DNA from 2 places in the Bacillus sp. 05T21 genome. Region 2 is predicted to be linked to the other one. Evidence: riboswitches for the same ligand, from Rfam matches in the RefSeq annotation. Region 2 holds a riboswitch; the other holds the start of a gene.
The links. Region 2 has a riboswitch for S-adenosylmethionine ahead of AC1DKZ_RS08680 (hypothetical protein). Riboswitches for the same ligand answer to the same signal wherever they lie in the genome.
Positions count from the first base shown of each region.

Region 1: another riboswitch for S-adenosylmethionine. It lies ahead of AC1DKZ_RS06150 (YezD family protein); the one in region 2 lies ahead of AC1DKZ_RS08680 (hypothetical protein).

Region 1 is NZ_JBFTMD010000002.1:237,721-243,095, reverse strand. Features, by position in the region: gene lysA (diaminopimelate decarboxylase) at 139-1,455, shown strand; SAM riboswitch class I at 1,573-1,681, shown strand; gene AC1DKZ_RS06150 (YezD family protein) at 1,753-1,896, shown strand; gene AC1DKZ_RS06145 (phosphoadenylyl-sulfate reductase) at 1,984-2,688, shown strand; gene sat (sulfate adenylyltransferase) at 2,728-3,864, shown strand; gene cysC (adenylyl-sulfate kinase) at 3,877-4,470, shown strand; gene AC1DKZ_RS06130 (nitrite/sulfite reductase) at 4,482-5,375, shown strand, end outside.
Region 2 is NZ_JBFTMD010000003.1:14,434-29,062, reverse strand. Features, by position in the region: gene AC1DKZ_RS08740 (hypothetical protein) at 1-131, shown strand, start outside; gene AC1DKZ_RS08735 (GNAT family N-acetyltransferase) at 249-812, shown strand; gene AC1DKZ_RS08730 (protein kinase family protein) at 1,123-1,791, opposite strand; partial or broken gene AC1DKZ_RS08725 (M20/M25/M40 family metallo-hydrolase) at 2,196-3,836, opposite strand; gene AC1DKZ_RS08720 (phosphotransferase) at 4,580-5,509, shown strand; gene AC1DKZ_RS08715 (VOC family protein) at 5,554-5,901, shown strand; gene AC1DKZ_RS08710 (hypothetical protein) at 6,014-6,448, opposite strand; gene AC1DKZ_RS08705 (putative protein N(5)-glutamine methyltransferase) at 6,554-7,324, opposite strand; gene AC1DKZ_RS08700 (short-chain fatty acid transporter) at 7,837-9,183, shown strand; gene AC1DKZ_RS08695 (hypothetical protein) at 9,224-9,577, opposite strand; gene AC1DKZ_RS08690 (NAD(P)H-dependent oxidoreductase) at 9,574-10,149, opposite strand; gene AC1DKZ_RS08685 (SWIM zinc finger family protein) at 10,172-10,609, opposite strand; gene AC1DKZ_RS08680 (hypothetical protein) at 10,824-11,144, opposite strand; SAM riboswitch class I at 11,183-11,281, opposite strand; gene AC1DKZ_RS08675 (hypothetical protein) at 11,402-11,593, shown strand; gene AC1DKZ_RS08670 (YwiC-like family protein) at 11,624-12,346, opposite strand; gene AC1DKZ_RS08665 (ECF transporter S component) at 12,531-13,232, opposite strand; gene AC1DKZ_RS08660 (ABC transporter ATP-binding protein) at 13,205-14,629, opposite strand, start outside.

The sequences.
Region 1 (5,375 bases), on a different contig from region 2:
ATTTTTTCAATATATATTTTTCCTAATAAGAAACGCGTGTGAACATTGTTCCGCGCGTTTTTTGTCTATCTAAAAGCGTGCTGCAATGAATAGAAGATTGGGGTTATGAGTTTTAGAGGAAATAAGGGAGGAATTTAAATGTATTTACACGGCACAAGCCGAATCAATGGGCAAGGACACTTAGAAATTGGTGGGTGCGATACGACGCAGCTAGCAAAACAATACGGAACACCACTTTATGTATACGATGAAGAGTCTATTCGAGGAAAGTGCCGCGCGTTTCATCGTGCTTTTAAAGAAAGTGGTTTCTCTTATCAAGTAGCATATGCAAGCAAGGCGTTCTTGTGCATGGAGATGTGCCGAGTAGCTCGTGAAGAGAATATGTCTTTAGATGTTGTTTCTGGAGGAGAATTATATACTGCGCTCCAAGCTGGTTTTCCGGCATCGCGTATTCATTTTCACGGAAATAATAAAACAGAAGAAGAAATGATTATGGCTCTTCAGGCGAATATCGGTTGTTTTGTAGTAGATAATTTCTTAGAATTAGAAATCTTGCACGATTTAGCAATGCAACATGGGAAATTTGTGAACATATTAATCCGTGTAACGCCTGGAGTAGAGGCACATACACACGAATATATAACAACAGGTCAAGAGGATTCGAAATTTGGATTTGGTGTTTCAAATGGTCAAGCGATGCAAGCAATTGAGCTTGCCTTGCAAAAATCAAATTATAATGTGCTAGGAATTCACTCGCACATCGGATCACAAATATTTGAAACGGCTGGATTTGTTCGAGCAATTGAAGTACTCCGCCAATTTTTAGAAGAAGTGAGAGAGCGAACACATTATGTGATGAAAGTATTAAATGTGGGCGGAGGTTTCGGTATACGTTATACGGATTCAGATACACCGTTAACACTTGAAACGTATGTGCACGCTGTAACAAGTACGATAAGAGAACAATTTACATTATGTGAATATCCGCTTCCAGAAGTATGGATTGAACCAGGTCGTAGTATCGTAGGTGATGCGGGAACAACACTTTATACAGTCGGAGCGGTGAAAGAGATTCCTGGCATTCGGAAATATGTTTCAGTCGATGGTGGAATGACAGATAATTTAAGACCAGCTCTATACGGAGCCCGTTATGAGGCGATGTTGGCGAATCGAGGGAATGATGAGAATGAGGAACTCGTTTCGATTGCTGGGAAATGCTGTGAAAGTGGAGATATGCTGATTTGGGATATTAACTTACCGCAAGTTGCTTCTTCTGATTTACTAGCAATTTCTTGTACGGGGGCATATGGGTACTCGATGGCGAATAATTATAATCGTATTCGTAGACCAGCTGTCGTCTTTGCAAAAGGCGGGACGTCACAAATTGTCGTAGAACGTGAAACATATGAAAATATCATTGGGAACGATCGCATACGTATTAAAGAGCTGGTGTGAATGAGAAAGAAGGAGTTGTCTAGTAAAGGCAACTCCTTTTAAAAAAAGAAAAATAATTAAATATATCGGAAAACTAGGATTGAAAAAAATCAGAATTGTGATAAAATACAAATACAAAGCTTATCAAGAGAAGCTGAGGGAACTGGCCCTACGAAGCTCGGCAACCTGCTTATAGAAAGCAAGGTGCTAAATCCAGCAAAATGGAATCCATTTTGAAAGATAAGGTAAAATATATTACCGAACAGTCTTTTCGAAATGGGAAAGATTTTTTTTTGAATAAAAAGGGGGGCTGTTTGCGTGAGCGTACGGGAGCATTTTGATGAAGTATCTGAGAAAATTCAAGCGATGCTTGCTGATATGAAATATGGTTCCATTACAATTGTTGTGCAAGATGGAAAAGTGATTCAATTAGAAAAAAGTGAAAAGGTTCGTTTAAAGTAAAAAGCGCTGACTAGAAAAACTAGAGGCGGTTTTAATCTATTTTTAATAGGTTAAAGCCGTCTTTTTGCTTTTACAGGGGGAAAAAACATGTTGACGTACGAAACGTGGAAAGAAAATAGTGTTTCATTTTCTAAAGAAGATGAAACGAAAGGCGCGCTATCAGTATTAAGTTGGGCTTATAACGAATATAAAGATGAAATTGTATATGCATGTAGCTTTGGGGTGGAGGGAATGGCTTTATTGCATCTTATAAACCAAGTAAATCCATCTGCTAAAGTTGTATTTTTGGATACAAATGTTCATTTTCAAGAAACGTACGAATTAATTAAGAAGGTACGCGAGAGATTTCCTTCATTAAATATTATAGAAAAACAGCCAGAACTTACACTCGATGAACAAGCGAAGCTTCATGGAGAGAAGTTATGGGAAAGTAATCCGAATCTTTGCTGTAGTATTAGAAAAATTTTACCGTTAGAAAAATCATTAGCAGCGGAAAAAGCGTGGATATCAGGCTTAAGAAGGGAACAATCAGAAACGCGTAAGCATACACAGTTTATAAATCAAGATCGTCGTTTTCAATCTATTAAAGTTTGTCCGCTCATTCATTGGACTTGGAAAGAAGTTTGGCGATATGTATATAAACATAGTTTGCCGTATAACCCATTGCATGATGTTGGCTATCCGAGTATTGGGTGTGAGAAATGTACATTACCTGTAGGTGATGGTGGCAACTCAAGAGATGGAAGATGGGCTGGGAAAATGAAGACGGAATGTGGCCTTCACTTTCAATGAGATAGATTTTGAAATAAAGCTAAGAAGGGATATAAGAAGATGAGTACAACAAATGAATTAGTAAACCGCATTGATGAAACATATGAAATATCGAACATTGTAAAGGAAATCGAGATAGACAAAATTGCACTTAGTGATTTAGAACTTTTGGCGACAGGAGGATATAGCCCTCTTACAGGATTTTTAGGGGAGAGAGATTATGATTCAGTAGTAGAAACGCTTCGTTTAGCAAATGGTAGCGTATGGAGTATACCGATTACACTACCGGTAACAGAAGAAGTAGCCGAGAAACTGCAGGTTGGAGAGGAAGTAAAACTTGTCAACGCCGGAAATGTATATGGTGTTATTCAAATAGAAGATATTTTTGTACCAGATAAAGAAAAAGAAGCGTTACTTGTATATAAAACGACGGATGAAGCACATCCAGGGGTGAAAAAATTATATGAACGACCAAACGTTTACGTTGGAGGAGCTATTATTCTTACAAAACGCTTTGGAAATAATCCGTTTCCTTCTTATCATTTAGATCCAATTGAAACGAGAGAAGAATTTAAAAAACGCGCTTGGAAAACAGTAGTTGGATTTCAAACGAGAAACCCAGTACATCGTGCCCATGAGTATATTCAAAAATCTGCCCTTGAAATTGTAGATGGTCTCTTTTTAAATCCGCTCGTTGGGGAAACGAAGTCAGATGATATTCCTGCTGATGTAAGGATGGAAAGCTATGAAGTATTACTTCAAAACTATTATCCGAAAGATCGTGTCTTTTTAGGTGTATTTCCTGCAGCAATGCGTTACGCAGGACCAAGGGAAGCGATATTTCATGCACTAGTAAGAAAGAACTTTGGTTGTACCCACTTTATTGTAGGGCGTGATCATGCTGGGGTAGGGGACTATTACGGAACATATGAAGCGCAGGAAATCTTTACGAATTTTACAGTAGAAGAGTTAGGGATTACGCCGTTATTTTTTGAACATAGTTTTTACTGCACGAAATGTGAAGCAATGGCTTCAACGAAAACATGTCCGCATGGAAAAGAAGACCGTGTCATCTTATCGGGTACGAAAGTACGAGAAATGTTAAGGAATGGTGAGATTCCGCCAAGTACATTTAGTCGTAAAGAAGTAGTGGAAGTGCTAATTAAAGGTTTGAAAAAAGAAGTAGTAACAGAATAGGGAGAGAATGAGATGGATACGAATATTACTTGGCATACAGCTTCTGTTTCAAAAGATGAGAGAAGAGTGAAGAATGGGCATCACAGTTTTGTAGTTTGGTTTACTGGTTTATCAGCTTCGGGTAAATCTACAGTAGCGAATGCGGTTGCTCGCAAACTGTTTGAAAAGAATATCGGAAATTATGTGCTAGATGGGGATAATATTCGCCAAGGTTTAAATAAAGATTTAGGTTTTTCTGAAAGTGATCGCATGGAAAATATAAGACGTATTGGTGAAGTGGCGAAGTTATTTGTAGATCAAGGAACTGTTGTCCTTACAGCGTTTATTTCACCATTTCGAGTAGACCGAAAACAAGTTAGGGAACTATTAGCTGCAGATGAGTTTATAGAAGTGTTTGTAAAATGTCCAATTGAAGAGTGTGAGAAACGTGATCCGAAAGGACTTTATAAAAAGGCGAGAAAAGGTGATATTAAAGAGTTTACAGGTATCGATTCACCGTATGAGGAACCAAAACAAGCAGAATTAATTGTAGAAACGCACAAGTATTCTATTGAAGAATGTGCAGAGCAAATTGTGAAGTACTTACAAGAGCGTAGTTTCATATAGGGGGATAAAAGATGAGTTATGAAAAAGTGTGGGCTAATAATGAAAAATTAAATCAAACAGAGAAAAAGAAATTAGAGAAAGACGGATTAGAAATCTTTAATGATATTCCTTACTATGCGGAGAATGGATTTGAATCTATTCCGAAAGAAGAGTGGGACGCTTTTAAATGGGCGGGATTGTATTTGCAAAGACCGAAAGAAGCGGGCTATTTTATGATGCGTGTCAACATTCCTTCTGGAATTATTACAAATGCGCAGGCAGAGGTGCTGGCTTCCATTGCTGAAGATTATGGGCGTGATGTGTTAGATATTACGACAAGACAGGCGATTCAGTTTCATTGGTTAGAAATTGGGCAAATTCCGGATATTTTTAAGAGGTTAGCTAGAGTTGGTTTATCTTCAGCAGGGGCATGCGGTGATATTACGCGTAATATTACAGGAAATCCACTTGCTGGAATTGATGCGAATGAACTATTTGATACAACATCGATTGTTAAAGAAATATACGATTACTTCCAACATAATGAAGAGTTTTCTAATCTACCACGTAAATTCAAAATGTCTATTAGTTCTAACATTTATAATTCAGCAAATGCAGAGATTAACTGTGTGGCGTTTACACCTGCTACGAAAGAAATAAATGGTGAAGAAAAGGTTGGGTTTCATATAAAAATAGGCGGAGGATTATCAGCTCGTCCATACTTAGCGGAAGAATTAGATGTATTCGTTTTACCAGAAGAAGTGAAGGCAGTGTCGATTGCGATTGCTACTATATTCCGTGATTTTGGATATCGTGAAAAACGCCACTTAGCACGTTTGAAATTTCTTGTCGCTGACTGGGGCGCTGAGAAATTTAAAGAGAAACTAGTAGAATACACAGGCCCATTGCAAAGTAAAGGGGAAAGT
Region 2 (14,629 bases):
GTATTGCTGCATATCAAGTTCTTAATGAAGAAAGACTAGGAGTTTCGCACGGTTCTATAATAATTTATAGTGATGCTGTGACGGGATCTCCTGTTAGTGAGATAGGGTGTTTTTTAATTTATTTATCATAATAACGTACCACGAAATTGCAACTCTCGTCCTCAAGAATTATTTCTTTTGGGTGAAAGTTTTTTTATTATATAAGTTTCATTCTGTCATAATTTAAAGTTTTCGAGAGGAGAAATGATATGAATTCTATTTTATTAGATGTTCCGTTACAAATAGAAACAGACAGACTAATTCTTCGAGCACCACTTCAAGCTGGTGACGGGAATGTCGTACACCAAGCTATTAAGGATTCAATTAATGAGTTAAAACAATGGTTGCTTTTATTCCAGTCAATCCCTACTGTTGAAGAAACGGAAATTATCCTGAGAAATGCCCATATAGATTTTTTAAAAAGAGAAAGCTTTCGCTATCTTATCTATCATAAGGATACTAATGATTTTATTGGAACTGCTAGCCTTCACGGAATTAATTGGAAGATTTCTAAATGTGAAATTGGATACTGGATTAACACGCAATTTAGTGGCAATGGATATATGACAGAGGTAGTAAGTGAGTTAACAAACCTTGGATTTCAGTTACTCAAATTTAGAAGGATTGAAATAAGATGTGAATCTACTAACACTAAAAGTCGTACGATCCCTGAAAAACTAGGTTTTGAGCTTGAAGGGATATTACGTAATGAAGATCTTTCAGCTGACGGTAAAAAACTAACTGATACCTGCATCTATGCAAAGGTAAATTAGATTGAAATTTTAATACTCAATTGCGTCTGTGTACATAGTTTATTCCCCTTCTAATCCGTTATTGTGATTTGTTTAGAACTATAGTACATCAATATGTTTAAAATGAAATGTACTGAAATGGTATATTCTATTAAAACAAGAAGATTTACTTCTCATAGTAATAATATCAGTATTATATACAAATGTTACAATCATTTTATAAATAAATTACTTCATGAAGTTATGAAATTAGGACCGTACATATTAGAAATATGTACGGTCCTTTTGTTTACTAGTACTTATCTAACCTAAAGATAAGTATGTGCTCCTTTTACAATTTGAATTTCTTTGTAAGCTTCTTATATTTTCTATATGAACGTCTAACAATGTTTAACATGAAATACGGTATTTTAACAGGGAAAGGCAATTTATAAATGAAAGGCAAGTAAAAGGTGAAGTATGCCTTTTCTAAGTCTCTCCACTTACTATCTTCTTTTGTTTTTAAGAAATCAGATACATCGACTACATATCCCCTTCCGTTTTCCATCATCACATTTTTTCCGTGAACATCACAAGGAGTTAATCCTTGCTCCCTTGCATACTCTATAGCTTCATTGATATCAAGGATTACCTGCTTAGGAATTTTAATCCCCTTATGAATAGCATCGTATAAGGTAATTTCTTTTAAACGTTTCAATACTATGAAATTTTCTCCTTTATACATAAGCTCCGAATAAGAAGGATGATTTCCGATTCTTCGGTATACTTCTGACTCTTTTTCAATTCCTTCTCCTTCTCGCGCGTAAACTTTCACTACCCAATCTTTGTATTCTTTGTGCATAAATACTGCGGCATAATTACCTGTCCCTAAACACTTCCAAAGTCTAGGAATATCTTTAACTACTATAGGCTCGAATTCATCCTCACTTCTTATGCTTACCTCTTTTAATAATTCGTCCTTTATCAATCTCACAAAACTATTTATACTCATCATTTCCACTCCGGTTTTGCTACAAGGGGTACTACCCCATACCCACCAAGTTAAAAAGTACCTTCTTTCCTAATACGAAAAAAATGAGCAGACTTCACTAAGTAACTAACTTTAGCGAAATAAAATTTTCATTTAGGGGGGGTACTTCAAAACCTTAAAATGGATATTCTACGCAAATATATATTATTGATACAATAAGTTATGTTAACTTCACATGATTATATTATACAAAAACTCAGCAAATACCGTTACAAAAAGTGTACAAGCCATATCTACTCTCTCTAAATAGTTTATTGCGAATCTATTTTAAGGAGAATTCTTACATCACAATTTCATAAATCTAAGGTTTCAAACTATTCATTACGAAAAAAAGACCGTATCACTACGGTCCTTTTCTCGCTCTTATGCAAACACTATGACTGTGTAACTTTATTAGAAACAAGTAGTTTTTCAATACATATAGGTAACATATCTAATAACGTTTCAAATGCGTAATTTACATCCAGACGCTCCGTCCATTGATGTGCATCTTTTCCTACTGGTCCCATATTTAATACTGGAACGTCAAACTCTTCTAATTCCTCTAGTGGAATCAAATAACCTTTATCCCATAATGGCATATTGTCTACAAGAGAACCCATTGAATCCAATGGGTTTTGTAAGCCCACATAGCTTAAATCTGAAATTCCTCCAAAATAATTTTGGTTTTCAAATGTAATGCTATGATTATAGTGGGCATACTTTTCCATTTCTACAACTACCTCTTTAATTAAAGGATTGTTGCGTGAACTCACAGCTGGATAGTATGGCGGTGCAAAGAAAAGTACAATCATTGGAGCCTTTTCTTTACATAAGATAGCTAATTTGTCTACTAAATCAATAGTTACCGCACGATCATCTTTATCTTCTCTATTTTTTATAATATCGGATTGAATTTCATCTATTTTTCCTTGCCCATGTTGTTCAATTGCATAAGCAATAAGCTCTTCATACGTTAATACATTTACTTTAAGATTAGGCGGTATGAACGGATTATGCTTAGAAAAATGATACGCTCGCTCCTCATACGATTCTTCAATTTTCTCTGCTACTTTCGTTACTTTTTGGCGTAACAATGAAACTACATCTGTCATCGTTTTTTCTAGTAAAAACAAATTAAATAATGTGACTGCACGATGAGGAATTTGTACAGAATAATCCTCCTTTAAGTCTCTTTAAAGCAAGTTAGTTGGTGGAGGACTCGCTTCACCATCTACAATATCGCAAAGGTCAGTATTCAACTCTAATTCAGCTGTTAATAATGCAGCCATATAACTCCCATTTAATCCTGCAAAAGGTTCGCCTACATGTGTCTCTTTTCCATAGCAAAGGAAACCAGGTAACACCTTACCAATAGAACCAGTATAAATGTACTTATTTTGGTCACCAGGATGCCTTGAAAACATAGGCTCTGAATTTAGGACCGTTTTATACTCTAAGTCATGTTCTCTTGCTAAGTCTAATAATCTTGGAACAGCGGCTCTCATCCCTACAGAGTTCACTTCTTCATCTGGAACAGCCAATAAAAGAACATTCCCATCAAATCTTCCTTCACAAGCTTGCTCAACCATCACCATTTGTAAGGCTAGACCACATTTCATGTCCATCGTTCCTCTACCAAAGAGCCAATCTCCTTGTTCAATATCTTCACGTACATGATCTGGTAGCTCATCTTTATGAGAATAAAACATAGATGTTAATTTTTTAGGGTTAAATGCATCTTCTTTCCACACTCCGTAATCTTGTACATCTACAACATCAAAGTGACTAACAAGAATTACAGTATTTTTTGTACTATCACTTTTCTTTACTAAAGCTGTAACAAAATATCGTCCATCCCCCGTCAGATTTTTTTGCAAATGATGCGGATTTTGTTTGAAATACTGTAAGTCAGATAGTTGTTCTACAACAAAGTCTGGCAATATAACTTCAGCTTCTGAACCTGTAATACTAGGAATTTCAACAAGATTGCTTAATAATTGAACCAATTGTTCTTTAGATTGCCACTTTGACATATAAATCCCCCTATTTTTCCGCATTATGAAATTCATTTCCAATATATGAATAAAAAATGACGACAGCTATCAAAATTATAATTTTGCCGTTTGGCAAGCTTATGGTTCTTTTTGTTTGCGGCAAACATATGCTTCCAGGATTTGAAGAATATTTTTAATATCGCTTTTAAATAAAATCACTGTTTTTATTTAAAAGCGCGATGTTTTGCCCCTTTGGATCTGTTTATCTAAAGAGATGTTTTTATAGTGAAAAGAAGATCTGAACTGAAAGGCGGATTAAGAAACTGCTGAGTAGCAATAAAGTTACTCCACTAAAGGGCCAGATTGTTGAGGAACGTTTTCAGGAAATTAGATTATTCGAGTTTGAATATATCATTGAGATTATGAAGGTTTTTTACTTAAACTGACGGGGCAGTAATACTCAATTAAAAATAATGGTAAAGTTAGCGAAAAGAAGAAGGATTGAAAATCGTATAGATTCATTCATTGTAATACATTTTAAGTTTTTGTGTGGCGAGGTATTTGAGAAGTAAGAATGATTTCATCAAAAAAACATTGAAGCTCCAACGGGTTTTTATATGACTATTTTTCCAGACCCAATTTAACATCACAAATTACAAATAAACATTCTATACTTTTGGTTAGATTTTTTATATAGTTTGATTGACAGCAAAACCTAAGAAAAGGGGTGTTATTCATTGAGAATCACTTGTCACCTTGATCAATCTGATTTACAGGAGTATATGCAAAAAGTCTTTGGTACCAGTTATTTGGTTTCTAGTGTAACGAAAATGCATGGCGGTGCACAAAAGGTAGTCTATAAGATTGATTGCAGCAATGGATTTTCCTGCGTTCTGTATGTTTGGGATCTTACCATGAATTATTTTCAAGAAGAAATAGCAAACCGAGATATACATGAGCACTCCTATAGTAGTGATTTATTTGAATTAAATAACAAGTATTTAATTCAACAAGGAATTCAAACTCCCCTTCTATATGATCTGAATAAGGAAAGAAACCGTCATCCTTATGATTATGCTCTCGTTGAATATGTAAATGGACAAAAGGCAGAAGTTTATTTTCAACATTCCGATTCATATGTTAAAGATAAAGTGTTTCAGCGGATAGGAGATATGCTGGCAGACATGCATGCCAACGAGAGACTTACTCATGGGAAAGTGAATCAAAGTGGGATCAACACGGAAAAATGTCATCACTTGCAAATGAAGAATGCAAAAAGAGATTTAGATTACGCATGCCAACATATTGACAGCATCAGGGCTAGTCATAGCAATCTACTCGATACATTGTACGTGCTTGAATCAAAAATTGAAACAAGAAGTCGTTATGGATTTATACATGGGGAACTCGGCCCCGATCATGTATTAATTAATGACAAACTAGAACCTTATTTGATTGATATCGAAGGAGCCGAGTTCTTTGATATTGAGTATGAGCACAGTTTTTTGCAGTTTCGATTTGGGGATTATTATCGATATTTAAAGAATGATACTCTCGACCCCAACAGGATGTTATTCTATCGATTCCATCATCATATATCCTTAACTTCAGGCGGGTTGAGATTGCTTCACAGAGGATTTCCGAATCAACAATTTGCAAAAGATCTAACCGATTACCATTCCCGTTGTGCACTGCGTTTTATTGAAGGTTGAACTTATATCATTAAAAATTTAAAGATAGACAGGAATTAAATACAATGATAAAAGGTTTCGGAGGAATATTTTGGAGAACTAAAAATCTTGATATTATAAAAAAATGGTACAGTGGAGTGTTGAAAATTGAAATAGAAAATTGGAACGGGACTGTGATTAAACCCGAATTAGGAACTGAGACTATCTTTTCTTTCTTCACTGAAAATGACAATTATTTCCCAACAGAACAACAAGTGATGTTGAATTTCCAAGTACATAATCTAAACGAGACTATTCAGCATCTTGAACATATTGGTGTACCTCTTGAAAAGAAAGAAGAGATTAATGAATTTGGAAAGTTTATTTGGATTAAAGATCCTGAAGGGCGATTGATCGAACTTTGGGAGAAATAGCCGGTTGTAATCATTTGCTATTATGCTAACAGATGCTTTAGTTCAATAAGGTAAATAAAAAAAGTGCATCTCCATTCATTAGACACAGTCTAACAATCGGAGGTGCACTTTTTCACTCTAAATTAATACTTTTAATAAAATAAAAATGATTTTCATCAGCTAATTTATCGATATAACCAGTTATATACAGATTTGCTTTAGATACTTCTGTATTCTTAAATTCAGAATAAAAATCAGGAGAAAATGATACTTCTAAAACAATACTATCCCCAGGTTTAATATTTAACTTATTACCTTTAGCTAACACTCTAAATGGATTTGTTGTTTGGCCAGAAACAGTAGGTGATTTAGGAAATGAAAACATAACATTATTTTGTACAATAATATAATCGGTATTATTAGTCATTTTTATTTTATAAGATATTTCAGTGTTCATATTAATATTTTTAGAAATTAATTCATACACTATTCCATTTTCAACATCTGCTTGTTTAAAAGTAATATTATTTTTACTAGAACAAGCACTCAAAACAAAAAACAAAACCAATATGATTACATTCTTTTTTCATTGATCTATTACCACCTATCAGTAAACACTATATTCTCTTTGGATTGTCATAACATTTGAAACGTACGTAACACTAGTAATACTCTAAAAGCTAGAATTAGAACCGATTATGACAGTAGCGTCCAGTTCCTTGTTTTTAGCAACTTTTGTGCTAAGCCCAGCACCAGCAAAGATTTCAAAGGCCTGGGGTGCCTGAACTTCGCTCGTCTCTATCAAAAGATGTCCATCCAAAGCTAACCAGAGTAAAGCTTCTTCTGCTACTCTTCGCAGAATGTTAAGACCATCTTCTCCTCCCTCAAGCGTTACATGTGGTTCATATAGGCGTGCCTCCCGGGGGAGAAACTTTATTATTTCAGTAGGAACGTAAGGTACGTTCGCAACTAGGATATTTACATGGCCCTTAAGTGAGTCTGGTAGAGCTTTATACAAGTCACCTTCAAAAGCATGACCGCCAAAATTCGTTACATTGCGGCTAGCGCATTGTACTGCGATAGGGTCAATGTCAACAGAATACAATTCAACTCGTCCCAAAGCTGCTGCCAGTGCTGCGCCCACCGCACCTGATCCACAACATAGGTCAACAATGATATCGCTAGAACGTGACAGAGCCTCTGTTTGATGAACAAGGAACTCGGTACGTTTACGCGGTACAAAAACGCCTCGATCCACTTCTATTCGTAGACCACAAAACTCCGTGTATCCAACAACGTATTCCAGAGGTAAACCGTTGACTCGCATTTCTACCATTTTCATAAGGTCCTCTGGAGTTAGTGCCTCTGACATAAGTAACCGGGTCTCATCTTCTGCAAAAACACAACCGGCACTTCGAAGCTTGCTAACTATATATTTTTCCATTTTCATATCCAAAAATAAATTTGTTTTATTCTCTATATTATCTCACCACTTTTGATAAATTTTGTTTGTAATTCAGAATTCGTTAAAAATAGCTAATATCCTTTTTTAATAATCTGATTATTACATAAACTGTCATTTGATGGACATATTCGTCTATGACCATCTCTTTCCCTTGTATATAGAGCATTCTTTTCAATTTCTGTTTTCGTCAAATCTAATTAACAGAGATATAAACGAAAACACATATTTTTACACTATTTCGATTTATATATACAAACTATAATTTTAACGTTTTGGGCTATTTGCTTTGCTTAAGTTGATTTGCATAGATACTACCCCTCTTTGAAATATTTCAGTTCAAAATGAAATAACATTTCAACATAGACTATCAATCTACCTAGACATTATGACAACCACCTTAGATATCTGAATTTTCTATACATTAAAGGTTATCACCTAAACAACCTCGAATATTGTAATAAACATACATAACATAAGGAGGTTGAGCTATTTTGTTTCGTTCATTTACAAATGGATGTGTTGCCCTTGTGCAGCGTTTCTTACCAGAACCGTTTATTTTATCATGTTTATTAACTGTTTTCGTTATCTTCTTCGGCATGTTTGCAACGAGCCAAACACCTGTAGAAATGATTAATCACTGGGGTAATGGAATTTGGGGACTTCTCGCCTTTTCTATGCAAATGGCTCTTGTACTCGTGACAGGATCTGCATTAGCAAACGCTCCTCTTATTAAAAAAGGATTAACGAAAGCAGCGAAACTACCGAAAACAAATGGACAAGGTATTATTGCTATTTCAATCGTAAGTTTACTAGGAGCATACATAAACTGGGGATTTGGTATTGTTGTATCGGTTTTATATGCAAAAGAAGTGGCCAGACAGTTAGAAGGATTAGATTATAGGTTAGCAATTGCTTCTTCCTACTCTGGATTTCTCATTTGGCATGCAGGCCTTTCTGCTTCTATCCCTCTTACGTTAGCAACAGGCGGCGAAACGTTAATCAAAACGACCGCTGGGAGTATTAACGAAGCGATTCCAATAACAGAAACGTTATTCTCGCCATACGCTCTCGTTCCGGTTATTATCTTTCTCGTTACGATGCCTCTTATTAACCGAGCAATGCATCCAGATGAAAAGCATACAATTACTGTAGACCCTATCGTGTTCCATGAAGAGGCTGCCGCTCAAGAAGTAGAGCAAAAAACATTCGCTGAAAAAATGGAAAATAGTATGATTATTACACTTTGCATCGGATTATTAGGTCTTATTTATATTTTTAACTATTTTAGTACGAAAGGCTTTAACCTTACACTTGATATCGTTATTTTTATGTTATTAATTGCCGGTCTTATTTTCCACCGTACTCCGATTCAATATATTCGCGCTTTCTCTGACTCAACTAAGAGTGCTTCAGGCATTTTACTTCAGTTTCCGTTCTATGCTGGAATTATGGGGATGATGATTGGAGTAAATAGTGAAGGGCTTTCGCTTGGAGGAGCTATTTCTACTTTCTTTATTAGTATTTCAAATGAAACCACATTTCCGCTCTTTACATTTTTAAGTGCTGGCATTGTAAATATTTTCGTTCCATCTGGAGGCGGTCAATGGGCAGTGCAAGCACCAATTATGATTCCAGCTGGCGCTGAACTTGGTGTACCTGCCGCGAAAACAGCGATGGCAATTGCATGGGGGGATGCTTGGACAAATTTAATTCAACCTTTCTGGGCATTACCGGCATTAGCGATAGCTGGTTTAGGCGCGCGTGATATTATGGGATTTTGTGTTGTTAACTTACTATATGCAGGATTTATCATTAGTCTATGTTTCTTATTTATTTAAACGAAAAGCTAGTTTTATACTAGCTTTTTTATATAATAAATCATTCGTTATCTATACAGCTTATTACCTTCCTCCACTCTACCTCTGCATGATTTAATGCTTCATATGTAAACAAATCTTCACATACTTTTTCAATCATATGAGGATTGTTCTTAAGGAAATTCCACTGCAATACTTTAGGAAGAAAATATGTTTCATATTCTTTACTTCCCTTTATTACCTCATCAACTTCTCTTTCACAAATCCCTCTTATTAAATAATCATTTCTTAATTGTATCTGAATTTGTTTTAACGTTTCACTACACTTCTTCAATTGGACTAAACACTTAATATACGTACGAAAAAGTTCGTCATCATACTTACAGCACTTTATAATACGATCGATTTCATTCATAATGTACGAGCCGCTTCTTCTATTTGTAACAGCCATTTTTCACGCTTCGTTACTTTACTCGTTTTCACAGATTGAAAAGCAGAACGTTTTATATTGCGAATACCACAAAAACGCAAAACCCCTCTTTTCATCATAATCCAATCCGCTGATCGATATAATAGTGCTACGTACCATAACGGTGAGTCTAACGTATTAATAACCCACGCCTTCTTACCTTTAAATAAGCCTTTCGGTAATGCCCCCTCATATTTATAAGCAAATCCAGCTACAAAAATACGATCGATAAATCCTTTTAAAATAGCAGGCATGCCCCACCACCATATCGGATATATGAAAAGAAGAATATCCGCTTTCTGCACTAATTCTCTATATCGCTTCGTCTCTTCTTCATTTAGTAAATCACGTCTTTTCTTCTCTTCATTAAATACAAGCACTGGATCAAATTGTTCTTTATATAAATCAAGTAGCGTAACAGAATGATTTGTTTCCTCAAGTCCTTTTTGCACATGCTCTAAAATTGCCCCATTAAAGCTTGAAGGATTAGGATGAGCATATATAATTAGTACGTTCACTACAAAACAACTCCCTCTTTAGTTAAGGTTTCCCCTTCTTTAACATTTTCTCTACAATTTGCACATTTTTCGAACTTTGTAACAAACGATTTAATACTGTTAGTAACTCTTCTTTTTCTAAACCTTTCAATTGCTCTTTAACTGTACTCTCACCAGCACCTTGAATTTCATACACAACTGCCGCCATATGTTTACAATAATTTTCATAAGGACACTCGCAGCTACTTTCTGCAAAATCTTCAAGATCAATAATCACTTCATAATTCCCTGCATTTCCAGTAACGAAAGCAAATACTTTCTTGTCGTGTATTTCAACATCTTCTACATGTCCCTCTTCATAATATTCATATCCTCTATCTATAATGTACTTTGGAATCCATTTCATTATATCTTTTAATAAGTATGCATACATCACAACACCTCTTCCTTTAATTCCCTTTTGACTTCCAAAATCCTGCATGTTATTCTAATAACTGTCAAGTAGCGAGTCTACGTGACAAACGACTGACACCTATTCGGCGAAGGTGTCTCTTTTCATTTGCAGCCGATATGAAGTGCCTTTTTCAGGCACATTCAATCTTTGACACTACACACTCAACACCATTCCCTTGTATCAGGCTGCTTTAGCAGTCTTTTACGCTACATACTTCGTTATTTCAAGAAAAAAAGAGAGCCTAGCTCCCTTTTCCCGCTTTATAAAATACCCCTTTTTCAGCATAGCGATATTCATCATCAGCTAAAGTAATTTTCCCATCCAGTTTGAGTTCATCTAATAGTCTTGATAAATAAAATTGATGTAACATTTTTTTAGTGAATTTTCCTTCATGATGCGAAACGATATGTTCTTGAATATCTAACAATGATATTGGCTTATCTTGCTCTATCATATATTCATAAACTGTACTACGCAGTTTTACGTATTTTTCGAGTGTCACAGTACTTCGCAACCCCTTTCTTCTTATTATATGTTTTCGTAATCGGTTTTTTTGCAACAAAAAAACCTCTCCGATAAGAAGAAGTTACGTATATCTTCGTCTTATCTCCCAGAACAAATATGTTCTGCTGGAATTAGCACCTGCATCGCGGTTGCTGGGTTTCATCGGGCCAGTCCCTCCACCTCTCTGGATAAGAAAATATTCACTTTAAATTTAACTATACGTAATTTTATTATAATTGTCAAATAAATATAATAATTATATTTTCTTCTTTATTGTTCATACTACAAAAAGATGTACAAAAGGAGGCTACTACTTTGAAAAAGAATGCTCGTGGATACGTACAAGATTCTTTTCATTCCTTACAAGAAGCAAAACATTGTTTAGAAGATGCATTACAAACTGTTGAAGAAGATTTTAATCGCGCACGTATTGAACAATCCCTTTACGCTGTAGAGCAAGCATTACAAAGATGTGATTATACCGTTCACATTTTAGAACAAGAATGAAAACTTCCCATCAAAAGATGGGAAGTTTTTTCAAATGGCATACTTCATCATTATTGCCGTTATGATTAAAAAATATACAGAATTAACAATTTCTAAAATCCCTACTTTTAATATAGAAATCTTTTTACCATACAACATAATGGCCCGAATTAAACTTGGTACAAATATGAGTGAACACCATGGATTTATAGTAAATACGATTACTGTTAATACAATATGATACCCCCAAGATATAAAACGATACTTCGGATTATTTTTTTCACGAATCATCGTTTTCACATAAAACGTACTTCCTAAAAAATATAGAAATGAAATAAGCGCAATGAATAATGCTGTTTTATCTATTAATTTCATGGAGAAATAATAACTGATTAAACCACCTATACAAAACACTATAATCGCACAAACATCATTTAGTAATGCTCGTTCATTTTTTTGACGAGCGTAATACATATTTATAATAAACAATGGAATCATTAATACTGCGAATAAAAGAATTCGCCATTCATATAATAAAGAAATCATCCCAAATACAAATGCAATGATAAAATAAACAATTGCAGCGTGTAGAAATTCTTTTTTTCGTTTTTGCTTTATGTACACGAGAAATGGATACGTAGCTAAATAGATAAAGAACCAAGCTAAAAACAATGGAATATGATAAAAAGTAGGTTTCCCAAGTATAACACTTAATAGAAAAGGTATAACAAGCATTGCCCACGCACCATGTTGCTTCGGAATAACTAACTTCATTAACTATACACCCCCCTCTTGAAAATAGTTCTCACCTACTATTATACAAATAATTTCATATAATAACGGATATATATTAGATCTATTTTTTGACAATAAAAAATGCTCCTTACAATATGTAAGAAGCATGAAAGAGGCAAACGAATATGTAAGTCGCGACCCTACCTTATATGAGTATGCTTTTCTATGTCACGTTATGCTCATCTAATATACCGTATTTCTTTTTAAATCTTGTGAGGATCGTAATCCATGACGTACTAAATAACAGAAGGAAAATAACATTCGATATCGCGTGACTCAGATCAAAGTAAAAACTTGCGACATAGTAAGCAATAACTGTTTCCCACGTTGCTTCTTGTATAAAACCAAGAAGACCCCAAAAATTCATAATCCAGCCAAATAGAAATCCAACGGCAAATCCGTACAACAGTCTTCCCCACAGTTTTTTCATTAAAAATGTATTACGTAATAGTCCAGCTATAAACCCGATCATGCCCCAAGAGAACATTTGCCACGGCGTCCACGGACCTTGTCCTAAAAAAATATTAGATACAATAGCCGCCGTTGCCCCAATCATAAAGCCAGTTTCACTCCCAAAAACAATTGCAGAAACGATAATGACAAAAGAAGTCGGTTGTACACTTGGTAAAATAGAAAATGGTACCCGGCTAACCGCTGCAATCGCCGCTAACACAGCAACGATAACAATTTCACGTGAAACAAACGCCTTCCTTTCAAAACGAACATAGAAAGGTAACATAATGACAGCTAATAAAAACAAACTACTTACCATGTAATACCCGTCCATAATAAAAGTCGTAAAGAGTAGTGTACATATTACAACAGCAAAAATAAATATTATGAATGCAACATATCGTTTGGACACGCTTCGTACACATCCTCCCACGTTAATGCAAACGGCAACTCTCTACGGATGAATCGATTAATAGATGTTGTATAAAAGAAGTTACCACTAAAGAACTCTTTCGGTGCATCATTCATAATGACTTTCCCGTCAAATAACATCATGCACTGATCAACGTATTTCGCTGCAAACTCAATATCATGCGTTGCCATTACAATTGTTGTACCTTCTTTTTGCAACTGTTTAAATAGTTCTCCAACTCTTTCCTTTTTCCATGGATCTAGTCCCTTTGTCGGCTCATCCAGTAATAATAAAGTTGGCTTTGACAATAAAGTTGTACATAATGCGAGTAGTTGTTGCTCTCCCCCGCTACAATCATGTGGATGGCGCTCTTTAAGTGAATCTAACCAGAACTTTTTCAACATTTCTTCTGCTATTACTTTTCCCTCTTCTCCATATAATTCACGCGCGCGCTCATAAACCTCTTCCCACACTGTATCAAATGTAAAATGATAATACGGGTGTTGTGATACGTACCCTATACTTTTAAATCGTTCTTTCGAATCAATTTTATGTATCATTTTTCCATTCCACTTTACCTTACCTCTTCTAGCTTTTTGTAATCCTGCTAAAATCGTTAACAGCGTAGACTTCCCGGTTCCGTTTTTCCCAACTAGAGCTGTCCATTTTCCCTTTTCGATGTTTACTGTTAAATCGCGTAAAATAAGTGGACTACTTTTTTCATATTGAAAAGATATATGTTCTGCACTTAAAATTACTTCTTGCTTTTCACATTGTTCTACTTGCCCATTCCTATATGATATCGCTGAAAAATCATTCATTTTCATTTGTGCTTCTCGCACTGTAAATGGAATCTCTTTCACATTCCACTCTAAAAACAATCTTGGAATTTGCGGAATGAATGGACGAAACTTTTCTACTTCCCACATGTTCGCTATCACACTTTTAGAAGTACCATCATAAATGATTCTGCCATTATCCATACAAACAACGCGTGTTGCGAGCGGTATAACTTCATCTAAACGATGTTCACTTAAAATAATCGTAATTCCAAGTTCTTCATTAATACGTTTTAATAATCCTAAAAACTCTTTTGCAGCAATCGGATCTAGCTGCGCTGTCGGTTCATCCAGTAATAGTAGCTTCGGCTGCATGACTAATACTGCTGCTAAATTTACTAGTTGTTTTTGACCACCAGATAAAGTATGGACAGATTGATGTAACAAATCTTGAAATCCTAAAAAGCTAATGAGTTCCGCTATTCTTTTTTGAATAATATGTGATGGTAACCCAATATTTTCTAAAGAGAATGCTAATTCTTGAATAACTGTATCCATTACGAGCTGATTTTCTGGGTTTTGAAATACCATACCAATTTCTTGTGCAGATAATAAATC